DNA from 2 places in the Pararhizobium sp. DWP3-4 genome. Region 2 is predicted to be linked to the other one. Evidence: predicted binding sites of a transcription regulator. Region 2 holds the regulator's gene; the other holds the start of a gene.
What was found. Region 2 encodes HrcA, which represses chaperone genes, less so after heat shock. Its sites were predicted from a motif close to GTTAGCACTCNCNNNNNGNGAGTGCTAAC; they were not measured.

Region 1: groES (co-chaperone GroES) is a predicted target of HrcA. The motif match lies at 2,679-2,707, and genes of this name have one in related genera.

The regions. Positions count from the first base shown of each region.
Region 1 covers NZ_JAFCXF010000015.1:27,434-33,753, reverse strand. The annotation lists gene ACP7E6_RS26095 (helix-turn-helix domain-containing protein) at 1-341, shown strand, start outside; gene groL (chaperonin GroEL) at 642-2,267, opposite strand; gene groES (co-chaperone GroES) at 2,332-2,628, opposite strand; gene ACP7E6_RS26080 (hypothetical protein) at 3,442-3,666, shown strand; gene ACP7E6_RS26075 (hypothetical protein) at 3,758-4,354, opposite strand; gene ACP7E6_RS26070 (helix-turn-helix transcriptional regulator) at 4,782-5,759, opposite strand; gene ACP7E6_RS26065 (TonB-dependent receptor) at 5,938-6,320, shown strand, end outside.
Region 2 covers NZ_JAFCXF010000006.1:400,634-411,069, forward strand. The annotation lists gene rdgB (RdgB/HAM1 family non-canonical purine NTP pyrophosphatase) at 311-955, opposite strand; gene ACP7E6_RS18165 (VOC family protein) at 996-1,391, opposite strand; gene rph (ribonuclease PH) at 1,395-2,114, opposite strand; gene hrcA (heat-inducible transcriptional repressor HrcA) at 2,324-3,382, shown strand; gene grpE (nucleotide exchange factor GrpE) at 3,498-4,112, shown strand; gene ACP7E6_RS18185 (hypothetical protein) at 4,171-4,533, opposite strand; gene ACP7E6_RS18190 (D-arabinono-1,4-lactone oxidase) at 4,598-5,833, opposite strand; gene ACP7E6_RS18195 (SDR family NAD(P)-dependent oxidoreductase) at 5,857-6,624, opposite strand; gene ACP7E6_RS18200 (helix-turn-helix domain-containing protein) at 6,715-7,551, shown strand; gene ptsN (PTS IIA-like nitrogen regulatory protein PtsN) at 7,562-8,026, opposite strand; gene hpf (ribosome hibernation-promoting factor, HPF/YfiA family) at 8,204-8,779, opposite strand; gene rpoN (RNA polymerase factor sigma-54) at 9,073-10,436, opposite strand, start outside.

The DNA.
Region 1 (6,320 bases), on a different contig from region 2:
CCCCCATCCGGGTAAGAACGCTTTCGCGTGCGCATGAGGACCTGGCGAAGAGCATTCTTCTTGAAAAGATCGAGGGCGACATCTCGATCGCGGAAGTCGCTGAGGCTTGCAACTTGTCGCGTGGTTACTTCATTCGCGCCTTTCGGGAAACGACCGGGATGACACCGTATCAGTGGCTTCTCAGCGAACGGATAGACCGCGCCCGTGGGATGCTGCGAACGTCCAACGCTTCGCTTGCCGAAGTGGCCATCACTTGCGGTTTTGCAGATCAGAGCCATTTTACCAGGGTGTTCTCGACTGTCGTTGGCGCAACTCCGGGTGCTTGGCGCCGAAGCTCGTAACCGATGTCCGCTCAGCTTCGTGACCAATCACCATCCCAAGATGGAGTGCCTGAGCGCAGCCGTCGTTGGTCGATTACGATAACACAATTTCAATGTGCCGGCGTGGCCCGCTCCGGGCAACTCTGCCGCAACCCGGGTTTCGTGCTGGACAGCGCCAGCCGAAACGTGCGTCCGTGGAAATGCGGGCATTAGCGCACGGGTCAGTTTAAAGATCGTTCTGTATCAAACAATTAAGAGGGATCCGGATGCCGGACCCCTCCTGGTTTGGAATGCTGTCGGTGTTTGCGAAACGGAAACCCGTTACATCATGCCGCCCATGTCAGGCATGCCACCGCCAGCCGAATCCTTCTTCGGCAGTTCGGCAATCATGGCTTCCGTGGTGATCAGCAGCGAAGCAACCGAAGCTGCATTCTGCAGGGCCGTACGGACAACCTTGACCGGATCGACGATACCCATGGCGATCATGTCGCCAAATTCGCCGGTCTGGGCGTTGTAGCCGAAGTTGTCGGTGTTGCTTTCGAGAATCTTGCCGACGATGATCGAGCCTTCGTCGCCTGCATTTTCAGCGATCTGGCGAACCAGCGACTGAAGTGCCTTGCGCACGATGTTGATGCCGGCGGTCTGGTCGTCGTTGGCACCTTTGAGATCGAGAACGATCGAGGCACGCAGCAGAGCGGTGCCGCCGCCTGGAACGATGCCTTCTTCGACCGCTGCACGGGTTGCGTTCAGCGCGTCGTCGATACGGTCCTTCTTTTCCTTCACTTCGATTTCAGTCGCACCGCCAACACGGATAACGGCAACGCCGCCCGAAAGCTTGGCAAGACGTTCCTGCAACTTTTCCTTGTCGTAGTCGGATGTGGTTTCTTCGATCTGGGCCTTGATCTGAGCGACGCGGCCATCGATCTCGGCCTTCTGACCGGCACCATCGACCAGGATGGTATTTTCCTTGGTAATGGTAACCTTCTTGACCCGGCCGAGCATGTCGAGCGTGACGTTTTCAAGCTTGATGCCAATATCCTCGGACACCACCTGCCCCGAAGTCAAAATCGCGATGTCTTCGAGCATGGCCTTGCGGCGGTCGCCGAAGCCCGGAGCCTTGACGGCGGCGATCTTCAGGCCGCCACGCAGCTTGTTGACCACGAGCGTTGCGAGCGCTTCGCCTTCGACGTCTTCCGAGATGATCAGCAGCGGCTTGCCGGTCTGAACGACGGCTTCCAGCACAGGCAAAAGAGCCTGGAGATTGGAGAGCTTCTTTTCGTGCAGCAGGACATAGGCATCCTCGAGCTCGGCAACCATCTTTTCAGCATTGGTGACGAAATACGGGCTGAGATAGCCACGGTCGAACTGCATGCCTTCGACGACTTCAAGCTCGGTTTCGGCGGTCTTGGCTTCTTCGACCGTGATGACGCCTTCATTGCCGACCTTTTGCATCGCTTCCGCGATGTACTGGCCGATTTCCGTTTCGCCGTTGGCAGAGATCGTGCCGACCTGGGCCACCTCTTCCGACGTGCTGATCTTCTTGGCCTTGGCCACCAGTCCCTTGACCACTTCCGTCACGGCAAGGTCGATGCCGCGTTTCAGGTCCATCGGGTTCATGCCGGCAGCAACGGCCTTGGTGCCTTCGCGCACGATGGCCTGGGCAAGGACGGTCGCGGTCGTGGTGCCGTCACCGGCAATGTCGTTGGTCTTCGAAGCCACTTCACGCACCATCTGGGCGCCCATGTTTTCGAACTTGTCTTCGATCTCGATTTCCTTGGCGACCGTCACACCATCCTTGGTGATACGCGGTGCGCCATAGGATTTGTCGATGATGACGTTGCGGCCCTTCGGACCGAGCGTGACCTTGACGGCGTCTGCGAGGATATCGACGCCGCGCAGCAGCTTTTCACGCGCGTCACGGCCGAATTTGATTTGTTTGGCAGCCATAGAAAGAACTCCCGGGCGCATCGCCCACTGGTCTTCATGAGAAGGAAAAACGATGAGGCCGAGATCAGCCGATAACGCCCATGATGTCGGCTTCCTTCATGATCAGAAGGTCTTCGCCGTTGAGCTTGACTTCGGTGCCCGACCACTTGCCGAACAGGATGCGATCGCCAGCCTTGACGTCGAGCGCGATGAGAGCGCCCTTGTCGTCACGGGTGCCGGTACCGACAGCGACGATTTCGCCTTCCTGCGGCTTTTCCTTGGCGGTGTCCGGAATGATGATGCCGCCCTTGGTCTTGGCTTCGGCCTCGATACGGCGCACGACGACGCGGTCATGCAGCGGGCGGAAATTGGTATCAGCCATGTTTGGATTCCTTAATGGGCACAGCCGGATGGCTTCTCCCCTGCTTGAGGAGTAGCACTCTCCGCTTAGGAGTGCCAGCAATCATTCTGTGCCAATGAACAATCACAATCCTTGTGTGTTCCAATAATTAAAACATAAATCCAGTGTAGTGTGTTAAACTAGCGGATATCCGATTTATCACGGGAGTCCTGCGATGAAATCATTCTTCGATTCCATTTATCACTTTCAATATGTTCTCTTCTTCATCCAGTGGACATTGACTTTGTCTTTGGCGCTCGGCGCCTGCATGGCTGTCGACAAGGCATATTTCTGAACAGTTCGCTCGTTTTACCTTGTTTTCTTGGCGCAAATGCCAGCTCTCCACCGTCCCGAGCACAACCGAAAGACCATCGAGATGATCAAGTTTCGCCCCAAGACTGAAGAAGAGCTGAAGCTGCCGTCTGCGCCCGCAGCAGACAAGGCCGTCGCCGACAAGCCGGCGGATTCCAAGAAGCGCCCGAAAGACTGAACGCGCCGGGTTTTATCAACTCGGTGCGGAGAACGCCGTGCTCGACGCGAACGTCTACCAACAGCGCAAGACAAGCACCCCATATCGGGGCAATGCCAGAACTGTCTTCCGAAAAATTTTGTCGGCTTCGAAGGCGGTATCCCGATCGCGTGGATACTGCCGAGCCGCGTCTGCCCCACCGCCAGCGGCTTCGGTCGAGATTTCTATGAAAAATCACCGGCCTTCAACAAGCCCGATCCGCACACGAACACCACTGAAATCCATGACAAGCCCTGGGGCTTGGCATGTACCGAGAAGGAAACTCCATGAACGTCGATTTTGCCATCACCGGACGCTATGTGCACGAAATCAAAGCGGTTCTTCAATCCGTGGGCATCAACGAGGGCACCGAATATGATGCGCTGCCTTTCAGCCCCGCAAGCCGCGCAAGTGGCCAGCACAGCTTCGCGTTCCGCAACAAGCAGGCTGCTGCCGAGGCCGCCACAACCTGGGAAACGCACGTCAAGCAGCGCGCCCTCTTGCATCGCTGATCTCTAACGCCCGTCGCTGCAAAGCACGGGCCTCCCGGTGGCGCACAGGGTGCCGAACACACTCTGCGCACTGCCGGTGCGCGCGTCTGCCCTATTTGGGAAAATCGCGGGTAAAGGCATCGAGCACGTCGATCAGAACTTCGTTGACCTTATCCGTGGTGAAATCGTCCAGTCCGATCACATTATGCCCCACCGATACGCTTTGGGCTGATGAACGGCGGTAATGCTGGAACTGGATATGATCTTCGGTCAGGCTGACCGCGCTTCTGATCGAGCGTCCGGTCAGTTCGCTGGCGATTTCCATCTCGACTTTTGACGACGTTCCCGGAGCGGGCTCCGTGAGCCGCATTTTCGGCATATCCGCCATTTGAAGCTTTTGGTTGAGAATCTCGATAAGGCTTTCGATTTTCGGACGGAAGACCTGTATCCAATTCTCCTCCACCCATTGTTTCCGATCAGCCTTCTTGGATTTGGCCAGTTCGATTTCCTGCTGCTTCCGCCTGGCTTCGCTCTCGATGCGGCTTCCCAGTGCGAGAAGTTTATTCAGGCGCTCATCGGTAAATTTGGACATGGTCATTCCTGGAAACGTTGAAACAGACGGCCAGCAATCGAACATATGGAATATACATTCAGCAAACGCCCGGCATGTTAGAGTCAATTCTCTGCCGCAAGAGATATCGGCATGCATCGATAGCACCCAGCGCGGATATATCCTTGCATAAAATCGATGCATCGCGGGCAATGCACCCTGCCGGAGTTCTGGAATCGGAAGCCGTGCCGACCCCGCCCCTGAGTTTTCTTCAAATTTAGGGTAGTGCAGGTGAAGGGCAAGAAGGCCAGCATCCCGGCCTGTGCATGATATTTTCCGCCTGGGCATGATGATGTTAAATCTGCGCCACGACTGTTTCGTCACCAACCCCGCAAGCGATAAACGATGCCGGATATGGCGAACACGGCGTCACGGCATAGTCATCGACCGCCACAAGCCGCCCAAAATCACCGCCTCACGCCGCCATTGGAGCATATGCAGATGTGGCCGTGTGACGGAATGTATCAGGCGCGGCCAATGTTCCTGTAGAGGCGCAGAGGATGTCGTCATGCGTTGCAGGCTGCGGCTAACCAATTCGGGTCTTGCCGACGCTGGATGGTGCCATTCCGTAGCGCTTGCGAAAGGTGCGATTGAAATAGGACAGGTCGCCGAAGCCAACATCATAGGCGATGGCACTGATCGGTTTTGAACCGTTGTTCTGCAACAGCCGCTTTTTGGCTGCGGTCAGTCTCCTGTCGAGAAGGTACCGCGAGAAAGTCGTCCCTTCCTGCTGAAAGAGCTTTTGGACATAGCGGGGCGTCACGCCAAGCACTGCGGCAACCGAGCCGATATGAAGGTCGCTGTCGATCAGGTTGGTGTTGATGTAGTCCTTCACCGGCAACAAGCGTCCGGCTGCCGATACCGTTGTGGGTTGCCGGTCGAGATAGGCGATGACAAGCGGCAGGATTTCGTTGAAGTGGGTGTTGGCCATCTCCGCCTCTTTCAGCGAGTGTGGCCCGCGCATCAAAAGGTAAGCCCCGTAGGTGATCAGCAGTTGCAGGGGTGGAAATGATTTGGGGATTGGCCGTAACAGCAGCCGGTCGATCGCTTCCGGTGGCATGCCGAAGGAATGAGCCGGAACGCTGCCGCAATCCACTCGCCCTCCCTCCGGCAGCGACCACGTGAATGGCCGCTCGCCCGACAGGAACAAAAAATCGCCTGACTGTGCCTCGACCCGCAGGCCATTCTGTTTGACCGACAAGGGGCCCTCCATGCTGCGCAGCATCAAGATACGGCCACAGTCCTGTCGTCCCTCGCCCCTAATATGCAGCGAATTGGGCGGAAAAAAACATGAGGTGACACTGAGATCATCGACCTGACACAGCATCCCATGGAGGCCTTTTAAACCATCGGCTTCGGCGTCAAGGACGATATTGCCGACGACGCCGGAAAGAAGCTCCGTGCAGAGATCGCGGGTATGTGCCTCGTCGAACCCGGCGGTATCGAAATGAAGCGGGCTGTAGGTGCCGCGTTCGATGCCCGGATCATTGTGATATAATTGCAACTTTTTCACAGACCTTACAATTGTTCGTTTTCAGCAGTGTCTACTTCGCGCCAATCCAAGCCGCGCCTGCCCGAACAGTTTAAACATGACTATTAGACACATGTTTAAACCTTTCGGGCGCCGGGGACCAGAGCTTTCCCATGCTTTGTTGGCGCCGAGGGACATTGAGGAGCATCGTATGCATCATCACCTGCGCGCAAGCACTTGCTTAGCGCTGCTTCCGCTCGTTTCTTTTCCGCTGTCGGCTTTTGCACAAGAAAAGCCAGACGGTGGCGACGCCACGGCCCTGGAAACGCTGGTCGTGACGGCAACACGTGCCGAGAGGCCCATTTCCAGCATTCCCGGATCGGTGATCGTTATCGACCAGAACGAGATCGCCGAGCAGTTGAAGCTGACAAACGATGCCGCAACCGTGGTCTCGAAATTCGTCCCCGGCTTCTCCGTTGCCAACCAGACGCTTTCAGGTGCGTCGGAAAGCTTTCGCGGCCGCGGCGTTCTGGTGCTTGTCGATGGTGTTCCGCGTAACACGCCGCTGCGCGATGTCTCGCGGACCATGTCGCT
Region 2 (10,436 bases):
TTTTCAGGTCTTTCAGGCGCTCGGGCGCGATGTCGTTAGGGTCGTGTTGTCTGCACATTTAGAGACCGGAGACGCTAAACGCTATCCCGCCTCTTACATGGTTTGGTCTTTTATCTCTATGTCTGAAATCGGAGCCGGGTCACCCCCCTCTGTCGGCGACGCCGACATATCCCCCTCAAGGGGGGAGATTAGCCGCAGGCTTTTGGGCATTGAGGGAAAAGAATGATCTCCCCCCTTGAGGGGGAGATGTCACGGAGTGACAGAGGGGGGTAATTACCCACATTCGGAGCAAACGGCCGGCCTGGGCCTCTCAAGCACTCAGGCACGTCTCGGCAAAAAGCTTGAACGCCCGCGCCCGATGCGACAGCGCCTCGGAATCGCCCGGTTTCCAGCCGTGCTTTTCCGCAGCACTCATTTCGCCGAAGGTGGTGTCGTAGCCAAGCGGTTGAAAGACCGGGTCGTAACCAAAACCTTGGTCCCCGCGCGGCGGCCAGACGATATGGCCTTCCACTTCGCCACGGAACAGTTCGACATGTCCATCCGGCCAGGCGAGGCACAGCACCGAGACGAAACGGCCGGTGCGCCGGTCGAAGGCGGTGGCTCCGGCTTCCTGGAGGGCGGTCTCGACTTTTTGCATCGCGATAGTGAAATCGCGCGTCCCGTCGGAAGTCTCCGCCCAATTGGCGGTGTAGACGCCCGGGTCGCCGTTCAGCGCATCGACCACAAGGCCGGAATCGTCCGAAAGCGCCGGCAGACCGGAGGCTTTCGCCGAGGCCAGTGCCTTGATCGTGGCATTTTCCTCGAAGGTCGTGCCGGTTTCATCCGGTTCGACGAAGTTGAGATCGGCCGCCGATTTGGCTTCAAAGCCCATCGGGCCGATCAGGTCGCGGATTTCGCGGATCTTGCCGGCATTGTGGCTGGCAACGATCAGGGTCTTGTCTTCAAGCTTGCGCATCTGCGTCTTTCTCATCCGGCGGGCATTCCGCCCATTCGTGTCAGTCGATATTCCAAAGACGGGCTTCGGCGCATTCCAGGCTGTTTCCAGCCGGATCGCGGAAATAAAATGAACGTGCGCCCGACGGCCAAATCACTTCGGATTCAATCGCAATCCCGGCTTCCGACAGCTTCTTCTTCCAGGCATCGAGATCACCGGCTGCTACCCGAAAACACATATGCCCGGGACCTTGCGTGCCATGCGGCAGCGGCGGTGTCAGCGTTTCCACCGGATTGAAGATCAGGAGAACACCGGGACCGCAGCGAAAGAAAACATGCCGGTTGCTGGCGCGGCTGATTTTCTCGAGGCCGAGAACGGAGCCGTAAAACGCCTCTGCCGCATCGAGATCATCGACATAGAGCGCCGTCTCCAGAATGCCTTCGAACGGTGCGGCCATGGCTCAGCCCCCGATGGCCTGCTTCTGCATGCCCACCAGTTCGGCGATACCGTTCTTGGCGAGGCCGAGCAGCGTGCCGAATTCCTCTTCGGAAAATGGCTTGCCTTCGGCCGTGCCCTGGATCTCGACGATGCCGCCGGAGCCGGTCATGACGAAGTTGGCATCGGTTTCAGCGGCCGAGTCTTCCAGATAATCGAGATCGATCACCGGCTGATTGGCGAAGATACCACAGGAGATCGCAGCGATATGGTCCTTCAGGACCTTTTCCACCTTGATCATGTTGCGGGCTTCCATCCAGGCAAGGCAATCGCGCAGCGCAATCCAGGCGCCGGTAATGGAGGCGGTTCTGGTGCCGCCATCGGCCTGTATGACGTCGCAGTCGATCGAGATCTGGCGCTCGCCGAGCTCCTTCAAGTCGACCACCGCGCGCAGCGAACGGCCGATCAGTCGCTGGATTTCCTGGGTGCGGCCGCTCTGCTTGCCAGAGGCTGCCTCGCGCTTCATGCGCTCGCCGGTGGCGCGCGGCAGCATGCCGTATTCGGCGGTAACCCAGCCCTTGCCACTGTTGCGCAGCCACGGTGGCGTCTTTTCTTCCAGGCTCGCCGTGACCAGCACATGCGTATCGCCGAACTTCACCAGGCAGGATCCTTCTGCATGTTTGGAAACATTGCGCTCGAAGGAAACCTTGCGCATCTGGTCGGTTTTTCTGCCGGAAGGCCGCATCATGAACTCCTGTGATGTTTGTCAGCCTTCTAACCTAACTTGGGAGGAAGGGAAATCATTTGCTCTAAAAGAGTGGAGGAGGGCCAAAAGGCGCGTACGGCGGGTTTTCCAGCCAATTTCCCTTTTGCTATCCGGGCGGGGATCACTATATTCCAATTGACTTCAACAACATGGGTTTTTGCGTTCGAATGGTCCTGGATAAATCTGCAATGCGGGAAAGGCTTTCGGCGCTCGACGAGCGGTCGGGCGAAATCTTCCGTCGCATCGTGGAAAGCTATCTGGAAAGCGGTGAGCCGCTGGGTTCGCGCAGCCTGTCGCGCATCCTGCCGATGTCGCTGTCGCCGGCCTCCGTCCGCAACGTCATGAGCGATCTCGAAGACCTCGGCCTGATCTATTCGCCGCATATCAGCGCCGGGCGCCTGCCGACACAGAATGGCCTGCGGTTTTTCGTCGATGCCTTCATGCAGGTGGGCGATCTGTCGCCCGAGGACCGCGCCTCGATCGACCGGCATGTGCGCCGCGTCGACCGCGACCAGCCTGTGGAGACGTTGCTGAACGATGCCAGCCAGATGCTGTCGGGCATGTCGCGCGGGGCAGGGTTGGTCATCACCGCCAAGAATGATCCGGTGCTGCGGCATGTCGAATTCGTCCGGCTGACGCCGACCAAGGCGCTGGCGGTCCTCGTCGGCGAGCATGACCAGGTGGAAAACCGTATCATCGAGCTGCCGGCCGGCGTCACCAGCTCGCAACTGACGGAAGCCGCCAATTTCTTGAACGCCCATCTCGCCGGACAGACGCTGCCGGAAGTGCGCGGCCAGCTGGAGAAGGTCAAGGAAACCGTCCGGCGCGAACTCGATACGCTGAGCCAGGATCTGGTCGAGCGCGGCCTTGCCATCTGGTCTGGCAGCGAGGCCGATGACAAGCCGACGCAGCTGATCGTGCGTGGCCGTGCCAATCTTCTGGAAGGGCTGGCTGGCGCCGAGGATGTCGACCGGCTGCGTATGCTGTTTGATGATCTGGAAAAGAAGGACAGCCTGATCGAAATCCTCAATCTGGCCGAAAGCGGGCCGGGGGTGCGGATCTTCATCGGGTCGGAAAACAAGCTGTTTTCGCTGTCCGGCTCGTCGCTGATCGTGGCGCCCTACAGGGACAGTGACGACAAGATCGTCGGCGCTGTCGGGGTCATCGGTCCGACGCGGCTGAATTACTCGCGCATTGTGCCGATGGTGGACTATACGGCGCAGCTGATGTCGCGTTTGTCGCGGTAATCGGCCGGGAAGAAGCCGGTTTTTCCGGCAGCTTTCGATTGTACCCTTGATTTTTCGGCTTCAAAGCTCGATATCGACACCAAATCCTAGACATATTGACATTCCGGAGACCGTCATGACCGACGATATAAACAAACACGGTGCTGAAGTGAACGCGGACGAAGCAGCTGCCGCCTATGCCGAAGCCGCCGATGATCAGGTCGATACCGCCGTTTCCGAGCCGGATCCGTTGGAGCTTGCCAAGGCTGAAGCTGCCGACATGCGCGACCGCTACCTGCGCCTTGCCGCTGAAATGGACAACCTGCGCCGCCGCACCGCGCGCGACGTCAAGGATGCAAAATCCTATTCCGTCGCCGGCTTTGCCCGCGACATGCTGGCCGTGTCCGACAACCTGCGCCGCGCGCTCGATGCCATCCCCGCGGAAGCGCGCGAGGCCGGCGATGTCGGCTTCAACGCGCTGATCGAAGGCGTCGAGATGACCGAACGCGCCATGCTGTCGGCGCTGGAGCGTCATGGCGTCCAGAAACTGGAGCCGGTCGGCCAGAAATTCGACCCGAACTTCCATCAGGCGATGTTCGAAGTGCCGAATGCAGAAGTTCCGAACAACACCGTCGTCCAGGTGGTCCAGGCCGGCTACACCATCGGCGAACGCGTCCTGCGCCCCGCCATGGTCGGCGTCGCCAAGGGCGGCCCGAAGGTGGTTGCGGCGGAAGAAAACCCGGAAGCTTGATTGTTGCTTCCGTGCCTGGGAAGAGGCGGTACATCACTTCTTGCTGGTGGCCGCTTTCCTAACCGCCGCAATAGACCCTTTTGGTCGATGCTTTTTTCGAAAAAGAAATGGTTTTTGCGACGCGAAGAGGATTTTGTTCCGAAAGTCTTCCACCGCTTTGCCCTTGGAGCGAGACCAGGGCTGATTGCCAGTCTTTGCCCTTCGGATGTTTTTTCTGCTCAAGGAACCAACTCGCCGCCTTGCTTTTGCTGAAGCTTCGAAAAGCTGCCTGAATTGCCGGCTGATCCTTAACCGAAGCAAGGAGCTTGATCCGTACAGGCGTATTCTCCGACGTACATCCGGTAACAAAAACATCGCCCGCTGCCGCCGCGGGAAGTAGCATAAATGCTGATAAAACAATCGATACAAAAATGGACTTCATTTCCTGCTCCAATCTCATATTAATGCATGCGTTTCCTAAAATTTTTCGCAGCGCAGGATTGGTCTCACCCAAATAGCTGCCTCAAATGATCATTCAAGAACCGGCCCTCCGGATCGAGCTTGTTCCTGAGCGCCCGGAAATCCCCGGCGCGTGGATAGAGCGCCGTCACATCCTCGCTGCCCAGGAAATGCAGCTTGCCCCAATGCGGGCGGGAGCCGAATTGGCGCAGGATATCGTCGACATCCTTCAGGTAGTTCCAGTAGTCCGTGCCTGGCTGACCGGAGACCGAGAGCGTGATCGAATCCTGTTCGAAGAACGGGCTGATCCAGCCGCCATCGCCGGCGGTGAAGCGGTATTCGATCGGGTAGATGCAGGTCGGGTGTTTCTCCAGCATCAGCTTGCGCACCTCGGTGCAGGCCTGCTTGCCGTATTTGACCGGCACCGCATATTCCAGCTCGTGGAAGTTCGGCACATATTCGATCGGATAGATCTCCGAGGAATAGGCGATCTTTTCGAACGCGCTTTCCATCGGCGGCGCATCGGTGATGTCGATGGTCTTCATCTCGCAGACGTCAGACAGGCTTGTGGTGGTCGAGACCGAGGATGTATCCGGCAGGCAGTAGCAATGGCGGCTCTCTGGCACGGGGCACCAGAAGAAGCCGAAATGCCGGTGGTTGGCAGCCAGATCGTCGTGTTGCTCCATGCATTCGTCGAAGGTGCAGCGCCACAGCTTCTCATGCAGATTGTAGCTGTCCATCACCTGTAGTGTGATTTCGGAGATGACGCCGAGCATGCCGATGGAAACGCGGGCGGCGTTCAGCATGTCCGGCTCGCTATCATCGATGGCGAGAATGCTGCCGTCCGGCTGCACCAGCCGCATGCCGACGATCTGCGAAGCCATGTTGCCAAGTGTAAGGCCGGTGCCGTGCGTGCCGGTTGTCAGCGCGCCTGCCAGCGCCTGGCTGTCGATATCGCCCTGGTTGATCATCGAAAGCCCGCTGCGCTTCAAGGCCTTGCCGAGCGTGTTGATCGTCGTGCCGGCATGGACGGAGACGCGTTTGCGCGCCGTGTCGATATGGCTGATGCCCTGCAGGCCGGACAGCGTCAGGTGCAGTCCGCTGGTCAGCGCCACCGGCGTGAACGAATGCCCTGAGCCGGCGCAGCGCACGTTCAGCCCGTTCGAGGTTGCCTCGCGCACCATATCCGCCAGAGCCGCCTCGCTGTCCGGCGCCCCCCGGTGCCGGACGATGCACGATTGATTCCCCACCCAGTTGCGCCAGTGGCCACCTGATTGCATCATGTTCCCGTTCTCCCCTTTGTTCTTCACATCGCCGTAAAACAATTATCGACGAACAGATGCGTGCCGTTGACGAAGCTGGATTCGTCGCTCGCCAGGAACAGGGCAGCCTGCGCCACCTCCATCGGATCGCACATCCGCCCCTGCTGGGCGGCGATCGCCGCATCGGAAACATCGACGCCATATTTGGCAAGGCCGACCAGCTCGCGTTTGCCGTGGTCGGTGGCAATGAAGCCGGGGCAGACGGCGTTGGAGCGGATGCCGCGGTCGCGGAACTCCACCGCAATCGCCCTGGCAAACATGTGGCAGGCACCCTTGGTCGTATCGTAGAGCACTTCCATCGGGGTCGCGGCGACGGCGGAGATCGACGAGGTCGAGACAATACTGCCGCCACCGGCGGCCAGCATGCCCGGCAGAACGGCCTTAGTCATCAGGAACATCGAGCGCACATTGACGGCCATCAGCCGGTCCCACTCGTCTTCTTCCGTTTCCAGAAACGGCCCAACGGCCAGGATGCCGGCATGATTGAAGAGAACGGTGATCGCCCCGAACGTGTCTTCCACGGTCTTGACGGCCGCTTTGACCTCGGAAGAAACCGAAACATCCGCCGGTGCGAAGAAGGCCTGTCCACCCTCGGCGCGGATCTGGGCTGCAACCTCTTCGCCCTTGCTGCGGGGAAGATCGACGATGCCGACGCGGGCGCCTTCGCGGGCAAACAGCTGTGAGGCGACAAGGCCGCATCCCCCGGCGCCTCCACTGATCAACGCGGTCTTTCCGGAAAGTCTGCCTGCCATCGCCGTTCTCCTCGTGATTTTGCTTTCCAAGGATTATTGTTGACGCAATGGGGGCTGTCGATATCCCATAAGGGATAGATCGCCCGAAGAATGCCCAGAGACATAGAGGTACCACCTTTGCTGCCAGAGGAATCCCGCCAGATCGCTGCGCTGATAGATGGTCTCTCGACGCCTGGGTTCGGCGCGGCGCTCGATGCGATGTTGCGCCGGGCGGCGGCGTTCGATCTGTCCGGTGTGTTCGTCTTTCCCTATGACGCGCGGCCGCTGCTTCTGCATGACGGCTACACCCGGCATGTGGCGCCGCAGGCCTGGGCCGCCTATCTCGGCGGCGCGTATCTGCTCGACCCCTTCTATGTCGCCTGCAACAACCGCCATCCGGCCGGGCTGTGGCGGATGCGGGAACTGGCGCCGGATGATTTCTTCGACACGCAGTTCAGCACGTCACGCGAGGTCCACCCATGTGTATCGACGCAATCGGGATCGCTGGTGGAGGAGGTCGGATTTCTGGTGCCGCTGGAGGGCGGCGTCACCGCCACGTATTCGCTGATGCGGGTGACGGGTCATCTGGGTTTCAGCGATACGGAACTGGACAACTTGCGCGCCTACGAGCCGATCGTGCAGGCGGCGATCCGTGCGAGCTGGCGGCATGCGGCGGAAAGGCCGGTGCATGCACAGGCTGGGCGGGATGACCTGATGGAGGAGGCGTTCGAAAAACTCTGCGCCGAGCGGCTGACGCTGCAGCAGCGCAATATCGTTCGGCTTATCCTGCGCGGGCACAGCAATGGCTCGATCGGGCAGAGCATGGGTATTTCGGAAGGCACGGTGCGCATCCACCGGAAGAACATCTACAAGCGCCTGGCCATTTCCAGCCAGGCAGAGCTGTTTCGCATCTTCATCGATCACCTCAATCAGCATAACCTGTACTGAGGCGACCACATCAGGCCGCGTTGGAGGCCTGGTCGTCGCTGAGGAAGGCGTAGATGGCGGATGCGGAATCCGTTGCGCGCAGCCGGGCGACCATGTCCGGGTCGCGCAGCACGCGTGCAATCCGCGACAACGCCTTCAGATGATCGGCACCGGCGCCTTCCGGCGCGAGCAGCAGGAAGACCAGATCAACCGGCTGGTCGTCCAGCGCTTCGAAATCGACCGGCGATTCCAGACGCGCAAAAATGCCGACGATCGACGACAGATGGCCAAGCTTGCCATGCGGTATGGCAATGCCATTGCCGACACCGGTGGAGCCCAGTCGTTCGCGCTGAAGGATGACGTCGAAAATTTCACGCTCGGGTAGATCAGTGATCTTGGATGCTTTTGCCGCCAATTCCTGAAGCAACTGCTTCTTCGAATTGGCCTTCATGGCCGGAAGTATCGCATTCTGCTGCAGCAAGCCTGCCAATGCCATTCTTTTGTCCTCGTTCGCAGGTAGAAACCGCATCGCCCGGCAAAATGCCGGACGGCGGTCCCCATCCATCTTTCTCTCGGCGCTTTACCGGCGGACCGTCAACGGTCTTCCATGCGTAAACCACCAGAAAAAAGTAGACCGTCCCGCGCCGGCTGACCGGCCCGGGACATCATCCACTTAGCTCTTTATATTGGCTGCGTCGATCCAGCCAATGTTTCCATCGTTGCGTCGATAGACGATATTCAACTGTTCATTGCCAGGACTACGGAACATCAGAACGGGATCGTCCGTCATGTCGAGCGCCATGACGGCGTTTGCGACAGACATCGTCTTCAGTTGTTTTGAACTTTCCGCCACGATCGTCGGTGCATAATTGTCCGGAAGCTCATCGTCTTCGTCGGGCACTGAATCCATCACGGTGTAGGCTACTTCAGCAAATCCAGCATGGCCATTGCCATTGTGGTGGTCCTTAAGCTTCCGCTTGTAACGGCGGATGCGCTTGGCAATCCGTTCCGACGCCGCATCAAATGCAGCTTGCGGGTCGTTCGCTTCGCCGCTCGCCTGCAAGGCAGCACCAGAATCGAGGTGTATCTTGCAATCGGCGCTGAAGCGGGATCCAGACTTTTCCACAGTGACTTGGCTTGAATATCCTCCGTCAAAATATTTGGTTACGGCTTGTTCTATCTGATCTTCGATCCGCAGACGAAACGTTTCGCCGATTTCCATATGTTTACCGGATACACGCACACTCATGGAGTTTCCTCTCTTTTCGTGATTTGCGTAGCCAGTCTATTCCAACCGCATCCGTCATCCAAGCACTTCACGCACGCAAAACAAATTTGCGTCAGAACGGCCTGGATTTGGAGGGATATGCTTAAGCAGGCTCTATGCCCGTACTCATTGCGGCCGCCTCATACTACCGGTTGTTGCTTGAGTCAACGAAACAGTTAAGAAAACAAGAATTCGAGGTCGAAAGCCCGTTGATCGCCGGGATATCGGGGATAAATATGGGCAATTGACGGGTTGTGTTCAAGCGCTGCAAACGGTCAGGCGGAAACCTTGGCCATCGCCTTTTTCTCTCTTCGGCGCTGAACGGAGGAGGCGATGTTCATCGCTTCGCGGTATTTCGCCACAGTCCTGCGGGCAATATCGACGCCTCCCTTTTTCAGGAGATCGACGATATCGTCATCCGAAAGGACAGCCTCCGGGCTTTCCAGCACGATCATGTTACGGATGCGATGACGCACGGATTCCGCCGAGTGGCTGTCGCCGCCTTCCGCCGATCCGATCGACACGGTGAAGAAATATTTCAGCTCGAACAGCCCGCGCGGCGTCAGCATATATTTGTTCGAGGTCACGCGGCTGACGGTCGATTCGTGCATCTTGATGGCATCGGCGACGGTCTTGAGGTTCAGCGGCCGCAGGTGATCGACGCCGTTGATCAGGAAGGCATCCTGCTGGCGTACGATCTCCGTCGCCACCTTCATGATCGTCTTGGCGCGCTGGTCGAGGCTGCGGGTCAGCCAGTTGGCAGTCTGCAGGCAGTCGGTCAGGAAGGCATGGTCAGCGCTGTTCTTCGGGGCATGACGGGAGACCGTGGCGTAATAGGTCTGATTGACGAGAACGCGCGGCAGCGCGTCGGGATTGAGTTCCACCGCCCAGCTGCCGTCCTGCGCCGGACGCACGACGATATCCGGCATGATCGCTTCCGAAGGGCTTGCCTCGAAACCGGTGCCGGGCTTGGGGTCGAGCTTGCGGATTTCGGCAAGCATATCGAGAAGGTCTTCCTCATCGACGCCGCAGATCCGCTTCAGGCTGGTAAAGTCACGCCGCGCCAGCAGTTCCAAATTGTCGAGCAATGCCGCCATGGCTGGGTCAAGCCGGTCGCGCGCTCTCAGCTGAATGGCCAGGCATTCGCTGAGCGTGCGGGCAAAGACGCCCGGTGGGTCGAACTGCTGCAGGCTGTCCAGCACCCGCGCTACGTCCGCTGTTGCACAGCCAAGACGTTCGGCCATTTCCGTTATGTCGGCGTGCAGGTAGCCGGCTTCGTCAAGCTGATCGATCAGGTGTTGGGCGATCAGCAGGTCAGCTGCACCATGCACACTGAAAGGAACCTGCTCGTTGAGGAAATCGCGCAGCGTCACGCGGTTGGCGACGAAGTCGTCGAGGTCGTAACCGTCGCTGTTCTCCCCACCGCCGCCGGGCATGGATTTCCAGTGGCTCAGCAGTTCCGGCGCATCGGCGCGCTGCGGTGCCGTGTCGTCTGGAAAGACATTTTCGAAATTGGCATCGAGCTGTTCGCTCATCCGTTCGCCGGTCGCAGACGTCGCGCTGTCGTAAACGTCGCCCAGCGGATCGAATGTCGTGGCCTCTGCGTTGTCCCGGTCGCTACGTTCGTCCTGGGTGATAT